One region of the Cobetia sp. 1CM21F genome, then DNA from elsewhere that is predicted to be linked to it. Evidence: predicted binding sites of a transcription regulator. Region 1 holds the regulator's gene; the other holds the start of a gene.

Region 1 (4,420 bases):
CCTGATCGATGATGATCGCGGCCTGATGAAGATCGGCGTCGACTCGCTGGGGCGTGAAATGGCCAAGCTGGGCTACTTCATCCCACGCATGATCGCGCTGTTCATCATCGGCTTCATCCCGGGCCTGAACCTGCTCTCACCGCTGTTGTGGGGGCTGTTCTCGGCCTGGAGCATGTCGATCCAGTACCTCGACTACCCGATGGACAACCATCAGGTCAGCTTCGGTGACATGAAGCAGCGCCTCAAGGCGCGCTGGTGGCCCTCACTGACCTTCGGCGCCGCGGTGTTCGTCATGACGCTGGTGCCGCTGGCCAATCTGCTGTTCATCCCGGGCGCCGTCGCCGGGGCGGTACTGATGTGGCAGAGCCACTACCGTCAGTTGCCGGCGCCGCGTCGTTGAGACAGCCTGTCGCAGAGCTGGCTTGTCGCTGAACTGATTCGTCGCTGAACTGGCTCGTCGCTAAGTTGGCTCGTCGCTGAAATAGCCGCAGCGTCGTCTGATTGACCAAACGAAACGCCCCGCAGTCGCCTCCTTTCGAGGTGGCTGCGGGGCGTTCTGCGTTGGGCTGGCGTTCGGGTCAGATCATCACGGAATCAGCCCATCACTGGGCTAGCGCACTGCTGGCCTGGGGAGCGCTCGCCTGACAGGCGCGCTCGTCGGGGAAGTGACAGCGGAAGCGCGCACCCTCGCCGGGGTGGCTGTCGATCTCCAGATGGCCCTGATGGCGAATCAGCACATGCTTGACGATGGCAAGCCCGAGGCCGGTGCCTCCCGTGGCGGTGCTGCGGCCCTTGTCGATGCGATAGAAGCGTTCGGTCAGGCGCGGCAGGTGGACCGGGTCGATCCCGTCCCCATCATCTTCCACCTCGACCAGCAGGCCCTGGTCATCCGCCTTCCAGCGCAGGGTGATATGACAGTCTTCGGGGGTGTAGCGCACCGCATTGAAGACCAGATTCGAGATCGCGCTGCGCAGTTCCTGCTCCTCACCGCGCAGAGACAGGCTGGCATCGGCCTCGATGGAGAAGGTGTGGCGCCCCTGGGACAGGCCTTCGGCGTCGTCGCGGATATGGCCGAGCAGGGCGCTCATGTCGATGCAGCGACCGTTGTCGGACAGTTCGTCGGTTTCCAGGCGTGACAGGGTCAGCAGGTCCTCGACCAGATGCTGCATGCGGTCGGTCTGGCTCTGCATCTGGCCCAGTCCACGCTGCCAGCGCGGTGGCAGGTCATCGGCGTAATCGGAGTAGGTCTCGAGATAGCCGGCCAGTACCGTCAGCGGCGTGCGCAGCTCATGGGAGACATTGGCCACGAAGTCGCGGCGCATCTCTTCCAGGCGATAGAGGCGGGTGACGTCACGCAGCATGACCAGGCGCTCGTTGTCACCGAACAGGGTGATGGAGATCTGCAGCGTCAGGTTGTCAGACAGCGGCGACTGGAGCGTCAGCGGCTCGCGGTAGGCCAGCCGATTGAAGTAGTCGATGAAGACGGGGTCACGCAGATAGTTGGTGATGTGCTGACCGCGGTCGTGGCTGGCCTTGAGACCGACCAGCTGCTCGGCAGCGCTGTTCCACCATTCCATGTCACCGTGGTTGTCCAGCATCACCAGGCCGTCGCGCATGGCCTCGGAGGATTCCTGGATACGGTTGAGGATGCTGCGCAGTCGCTCCTGAGCCTGACGCTGGCCCTTCTGGTAGCGGTAGAGACGATCGAGCAGGTCTCCCCAGACGCCATCGCCGGGCGGCGGCTCTTCATGGGGATTGGTGATCAGCCAGGTGTAGAGGCTCTTCAAGTGCTTGAGATGGACGAACAGATACAGCGAAAGACCCAGCGCCAGGCCCCAGCCCAGATGGCCCAGCAGGCCACCGATCAGGCCGAAGCCACCGGCAAGGTAGCCGAGGCGCCATAGCTCGTTGGTCCAATAGCGCATGAATCCCTCAGGCCTGAGCGCTGAAGCGGTAACCGGTGCCGCGGACGGTCTGGATCAGATGCTGATGGCCTGTGCCCAGCGCCTTGCGCAGGCGACGGATGTGCACGTCCACGGTGCGCTCCTCGACATAGACGTTGCCGCCCCATACCTGATCGAGCAGCTGGCTGCGCGTGTAGGCACGCTCCTGATGCGTCATGAAGAACTGCAGCAGGCGATATTCGGTCGGGCCGACATCCAGTGAGTTGCCGTGGGCGGTGACGCGGTGGCTGGCCGGGTCGAGCATCAGGCCTTCGACTTCCACCGCCTCCTCGACTCCCTTGGGAGTGGTGCGACGCAGCACGGCCTTGAGACGGGCGACCAGCTCGCGCGGCGAGAAGGGCTTGGTGATGTAGTCGTCGGCACCGGCTTCCAGGCCTTGAATCTTGTTGTCTTCCTCGCCCTTGGCGGTCAACAGGATGATCGGCAGCTCCGAGGTGGTCTCGTCACGCTTGAGACGCCGCGCGAGCTCCAGGCCACTGGTGCCCGGCATCATCCAGTCCAGCAACAGCAGATCGGGCTTTTCATCGACGACGATGGCGTGGGCGTCCCGGGCATTGTCTGCCTCCAGCACGCGGTAATCCGCCATTTCGAGGGCAACGGCGATCATCTCGCGAATCGAGGATTCATCGTCGACAATCAGTACGGTCTTGGAGCTCATCGCTAGATCCCATGCAGCAGTCGGCGCACGCGCCAGAATGACAAGTCGATGACGATTACAACCCGCTTATATGACAACGAGATGACAACTGCCAGCATGGCAGCTTGCACGCAAGCCTGCCAGCCGCCTTGGAGGCGCGGCAGGCAGGCATGAACCGTGGGCTGGGGAGCAACAGAGGGCAGGGGTCGCTTTAAATTAAATAATACTAATGTTTATGCAGGAGTCAGCTCATCGGCCAGGTCGCCAGGGCGATACCGGCGAAGATCAGCAAACCCGTCCAATGATTGTTGAGGAAGGCCTGGAAGCAGGGCGCACGCTCACGCTCCCGGATCAGACGTTGCTGCCAGACGAAGGTGACGGCGGCGGCGGCCAGCCCCAGCCAGTAGAAGATGCCCAGCGCCAGCTGCAGGCCGATGCCGATCAACACCACCAGCATGCCCAGCTGCAACAGGCCGATCATCAGCTTGTCGGCACGCCCGAACAGCACGGCGGTGGACTTGATGCCCACCTTGAGGTCGTCGTTGCGATCGACCATCGCGTAGGCGGTGTCGTAGGCCACCGTCCACATCAGGTTGGCCGCGAACAGCCACCAGCCGTAGGTCGGCACCTCCTCCAGCGTCGCGGCGAAGGCCATCGGAATCGCCCAGCCGAAGGCGGCGCCCAGCACCACCTGGGGCAGATGATGGAAGCGCTTCATGAACGGATAGCTGGCCGCCAGCAGCACGGCGACGATCGACAGCAGCACCGTGGTCAGGTTGGTGAAGCACACCAGCACGAAGGCGGCCGCGACCAGCCCCCCGAACAGCGTCAGCGCCTCGCGTTCCGAAATGCGGCCCGAGGTCAGCGGCCGGTCTCGCGTGCGCTCGACATGCTTGTCCCAATGGCGATCGGCGTAGTCGTTGATGACGCAGCCGGCGGCGCGCATCAGATAGACCCCGGCGATGAAGATCAGCAGGGTCGTGCGCTCGGGAATGCCATCTGCCGCCAGCCACAGTGCCCACAGGGTCGGCCACATCAGCAGCCAGGTGCCGATGGGGCGGTCCAGCCGTGTCAGGGCGAGGTAGTCGGCCAGTCTGGAAGGACGCGAAGCGGCGGAAGTGGATGACGCGGTCATCGGGGCTCCTGGGCGGATGGTAGTGGGCAAGGGAAGAGAGAGAAACGAGGCCAGTCGGCCGCAAGGCTCAGGCCAGCTGCAGCGCGTGCTGGAAGGCCGGTGTGAAGCCCTCCTGCACCAGCACCTTGAAGCGACCATGCGAGAACATCGAGCGGCGCATCCACAGGCTGGTGGTGCGGGCCAGCGGCCTGGGGCTCGAAAGCACCAGCGGGGCGCGGCTGACATCGATGGCGCTGCGGGTCAGGTCGGGCTGGCGAAACAGCCAATGGCCCAGCGAGCGCTCGCCCAGCGTCGAGAGGCGGTGACCGTGGGCCAGGTCCAGCGCCGCCAGCGAGCGTGCGATCACCCATGGCGTATCGCCATGACAGAGTGCCACTTCGCGCCGCCAGACATGCCGGCGTGGGCCGATGCCCAGCAGGCGCGCCTCATCCAGCCGCGCGGGGCCGGTGTCCTGCAGCAGCAGGCGCACGCGCAGGCCCTGAATGGGCTGGCCATCGCGTTCATCCTGCTGCTGCATGGCGCTGGCAAGACGCTGGGTCAGCGAGTCCGTCGAGGAGAGCCACGCCCACCAGCCGGCCGGCATGACACCCTGCAGTGCGGCAGCCGGCTGCCAATGGCGGCGCACCGCCGCCGAAGCAGCGGGCATGACGCGCGTGGGCAAAGGCCAGCGAGGCGCAGGCTGGC
Region 2 (4,420 bases), on a different contig from region 1:
GTGACCCTGCCCGGCGGGATTGGCACCCTGGAGGAATTGTTCGAGACCTGGACCTGGCAGTACCTGCGCTTTCACGCCAAGCCGATCGCCGTCCTCGACAGTGACGGCTTCTTCGCGCCCCTGCTCGAGTTTCTGGACCGCACCGTCGAGGCGGGCTTCCTCGATGCAGACACTCGCACGCGCCTGATCAGTGAGCGCGAGATCGCGCCCCTGCTGAAGCGTCTGGCGCCCGAAACGTAAGGCATGAGACGTAAGACCTGAGACCTGACAGGCTGTCGCGTCACTCCCCATCAAGCGCATGACGCCAGCGCCATGGGGAGTGACGATGCGAGCGCGCCGCCTCAGTTCAGCGCCGTCTCGCCAAAGGCCTCAACGGCATCCTCCGAGGCAGCCTGCTGCTGAACGGGTTTGCCGATATAGCGCGCCCGCTTGCTGGCGGTGACCTGCTCGACATCGACCATCACCAGGCCGTCGATGCAGTAACCGAAATCGGCGTCGACACTGAAATCGAGGAAGCGGGTGCCACCGGGCTCGGTGACCTCGGCGTACTGCTTGTAGAGCGTCGGCACCGTCACGCCCATTGCATCCAGCTGGGCACGCAGGCGGCGGAAATCGCCATCGGCGTCCTGACCATCGAACAGGCGCTCCGCTTCATGGGCGGCGCTGCCCGGCACGCTCTGGGCGACCGGTGCCCGTGCGCGCGCCAGCCCCTCATCATCCCCGTAATAGTGACGGTAGTAGCTGACGATCAGTGCCCTGGCGGCCTCCGGATAGCTGTTGGAGAGCGTGACCGGGCCGAACAGCCAGCGAATCTCGGGATGACAGCGCAGATAGGCGCCCAGCCCCTGCCACAGGTAATCGAGGCTGCGCCGCCCCCAGTAGCGCGGCTGCACGAAGCTGCGCCCCAGCTCCAGACCGTCCTGCATGCGCTCGAACATCTCCGGCGTGAAGCGGAACAGGGTCGGGCTGTAGAGCCCCTTCTCGCCATGTGCCGCCATGATCTTGCGTACCTCTCCGATGCGATAGGCACCGGCGATCTCGAGATCGGCGTCATCCCACAGCACCAGATGCCGGTAGTGGGCGTCATAGCGATCGATGTCGCGCCGCTCACCGGTGCCCTCGCCGACCCGCCGGAAACTGATCTCACGCAGCCGCCCGATCTCGCGCATCACGCTGGAGCCGGGGAAGGCATCGAACAGATAGATCTTCTTGCCGTCGCGGGTCTCGCCCAGCAGTTCACAGGGCGTCAGTTCCTCACGCAGCGCCTGGCGCTCCTCGGGATGGCCGATGGCCTTCTCGGTCACGAACAGGCCACGCTTGCCGCGCCCGATGCGATACAGGTGCTTGCGCAGCAGACGCGTCTTGGCGTTGGTATTGAGGGCATCACTATCGAGGCGCTCCAGCGGGATCAGCTCGCCGATGCGCAGCTTGAGCTGCCGCTCGCGTTGGCGAAACATCTCATGGGCCAGCAGGGGCGTGCCGAAGCTGCGGTTGATCGACGACAGCGCATAGAAGAGCGTCGAGTTGCGCCCGCTGACATGGATAGGCAGCACCGGCGCATTGGTCTTGCGCGCGAAATGCAGGAAGCCCGACAGCCACTTGCCGTCGCGTGGCCCGGTCGGGCCTGCACGCGAGACCTCGCCGGCCGGGAAGATGATCACGGCCTCTTCATTCATCAGCGCATCGCAGATCTGACCACTGCTCTTGCGATAGCCACGACGACTGAGGTTGTCCAGCGGCAGCAGCAAGGGTGCCAGCGGCTCGACCTTCATCAGGATGTCATTGGCGACGATCTTGACGTCGCGGCGCACCTCGCCGACCAGCTTGAGCAGCGCGAGGCCGTCCAGTGATCCCAGCGGATGGTTGGCGACGATGACGACACGCCCGTAGGCCGGAATGTTCTCGCGCTCCCGCGAGGACACCGAGTAGCCGAAGGAGAAGTGATCGAGCACGCGGTCAATGAAGTCGAAGCCGCGCTGGTCCGAGTTCTCGCCGAGGAAGGCATTGATCTCGCCCTCATGCACCAGGCGCCGCAGCATGGCCAGAGCTGGCCGCCGGATCAGCGGGTGACGTTTGGCAAAGGCAGGATACTTGGCAGCGATGACGCGGGCAGTATCGATCATGCTCTCTCCTTGGCCGCACGGAGTGCGGAACGCGATGTCTGGATCATGGGGCTTGATATCACGTCAGGTTCGCGCCACTTCATGACAGATGCGTCACAGTCCCCGTACAGTGAGATGACAGTCGCCCACGTGATCCGCGGCCGATGCGCCCCGGCACGAAGATCATCCGCGTACGAACAGGCAGCACGACTGCCACGCCAAGGAGAGAGCGAATGTTTGCGATAGCCGTCGAGAATGAATCACTGGTCTGGCAGGAAACCGAGGCCCCGCACGGGATCGCCTCGGACGAGGTGCGTATCGAGGTGGCCTGGGCCGGCGTCAACCGCGCCGACCTGATGCAGCGTGCCGGCCAATATCCGCCACCCGAAGGCGCCAGTCAGATCCTGGGACTTGAGGTCAGTGGCACCATTCGTGAAGTTGGCCGCCACGTCGAGCGCTTCAAGGTCGGTGATCCGGTCTGTGCGCTGCTGTCCGGTGGCGGCTATGCCGAGGAGGTGGTCGTCAACGCCCTGCAGGTGTTGCCGGTGCCGGAGGGCTATAGCCTGCGAGACGCCGCCGCGCTGCCGGAGATGTTCGCTACCGCCTGGCTGAACCTGTTCATCGAGGGCAACCTCAAGCACAAGGAGCGCGTACTGCTGCACGCTGGTGCCAGCGGCATCGGCACCACCGCCATCCAGCTGTGCGGGCTGTTCGGGCATCCGTGCTTCGTGACCGTCGGTAGCCAGGAAAAGCTGGAGACCTGCCTGCGCCTCGGCGCGGATGCCGGCTGGAACCGCCACGATGGCAGCTTCGTCGAGGCCGTGAACGACTGGGGCGGCGCCGACATGATTCTCGACCCGGTAGGCGGCGGCTATCTGGCCGACAATCAGCAGGTGCTGAAACAGGATGGCCGCATGGTATTGATCGGCCTGATGGGTGGGCGCATGGATGAGCTGGATCTGGGTCGCATGCTGATGAAGCGTCAGCGCCTGATCGGCTCGACCCTGCGTTCGCGCTCCCCCGATGGCAAGGGCATGGTGCTGGATGCGCTCTACGTGCATGTGTGGCCACGCCTGGCGCGGGGTGAGCTGCGCCCGCATATCGACAAGAGCTGGCCGATCCAGGAAGCCGATGCCGCGCATGCCTATGTGCAGGACAACGCCAGCACCGGCAAGGTGTTGCTGGCGGTGACGGGCGCCTGAGCCTCATCATGACGCTGATGACATCAGCAGCATGAAAAAAAACGACAGCATGAAAAAAACGGCAGCCCAGTGGGCTGCCGTTTTTTGGCTTTATTGGCGCTATCTCGTGCTCGCTGCTCCGCCTGACAACATCTGACCTGACAACACCCGGCCTGACGTCAGTGTCGCTCATGCCTCCCGCCGTAGACCCCACGGCACCTGGCAGAGGCTTATTCGCTGCGCCCGATCGACTGGGCTTTCTGCCAGGTGAGTTGCAGCAGACGGGCGTCATCTCCGGCGCGATGGCGCTGGATGCCACCCTCGGCGATCACCGCTTCCTTGAGCTCTGCCCAGCAATTCAGCTGCTCCTCATCGAGCAGCCGTCTGAGCGCCTCGAGACGAAAGCGCGGCAGCATGCCGGCATGATAGAACAGCAGCGAGAGCCAGGTATTGTCGTAGCCCCAGCTGTCGCTATAGGCGATTCCCGCCTCACCCAGCTCATCATTGACCCACTGCGCCACCTCACGCACTGGCCGCCCTTCGCGTGCCAGCCGTGCCCGTGAGATGCCGTGCAACAGCTCCGCCTTCGGGTCCCAATGCACCCACTCATCAAGAGGCTGTATCAGGAAGGCGCAACTGCTGCCGTCGGCACGCGCCAGCCCGATCTCGATCGGATAGCTACCACGGCCAAAGCCGGAGGCTTCAATATCGAGCAGAATAGGCAGCGTCACACGAATCTCCCAAGGTATCTCAGGCAGACAGGGCCCGGGCGAGAAGAGGTTGAATGTCCTCAGGTTACGGGAATTGCCCCCTGCTTGGCGAGTCCTGAGCGCGACGCTGTCAACGCAGGCATCAGGTCGATCTGCTCCATCACGCTGGCATCACGTTCAAGAGACGCGCATGAGAGGGCCAGAGACGACAACGCCCTCACGAAGAGGGCGTTGTCAGTGGCAGCGAGGGCAGCACATCAGCTGGTACATCCGATCAGTACATCAGCTCAGTGCAGGTCTGCCTCGCCACCCGTGCGGGCGTGGGCTTCCCACTGCTCGGCCTTGTGCGGGCAGACCGCCAGACCGAGGGAGCCTTCACGATAGGCACGCGCCAGGCGCTGGGCCGCGAGAGCATGGCGGCACTCGG

What was found. The regulator PhoB, encoded in region 1, activates phosphate uptake and scavenging genes when phosphate is short. The targets are predictions, from matches to a motif close to TGTCATANNNNTGTCANA.
Region 2: the regulator PhoB is predicted to act here: its motif matches at 2,204-2,221, upstream of MSG32_RS17585 (NAD(P)H-quinone oxidoreductase).

Annotation. Positions count from the first base shown of each region.
Region 1 covers NZ_JALNTQ010000004.1:83,063-87,482, reverse strand. The annotation lists gene cysZ (sulfate transporter CysZ) at 1-400, shown strand, start outside; gene phoR (phosphate regulon sensor histidine kinase PhoR) at 603-1,925, opposite strand; gene phoB (phosphate regulon transcriptional regulator PhoB) at 1,933-2,622, opposite strand; gene ubiA (4-hydroxybenzoate octaprenyltransferase) at 2,846-3,736, opposite strand; gene MSG32_RS13575 (chorismate lyase) at 3,804-4,382, opposite strand.
Region 2 covers NZ_JALNTQ010000009.1:5,554-9,973, reverse strand. The annotation lists gene MSG32_RS17595 (TIGR00730 family Rossman fold protein) at 1-240, shown strand, start outside; gene MSG32_RS17590 (lysophospholipid acyltransferase family protein) at 342-2,123, opposite strand; gene MSG32_RS17585 (NAD(P)H-quinone oxidoreductase) at 2,336-3,304, shown strand; gene MSG32_RS17580 (hypothetical protein) at 3,514-4,020, opposite strand; gene MSG32_RS17575 (sel1 repeat family protein) at 4,281-4,420, opposite strand, start outside.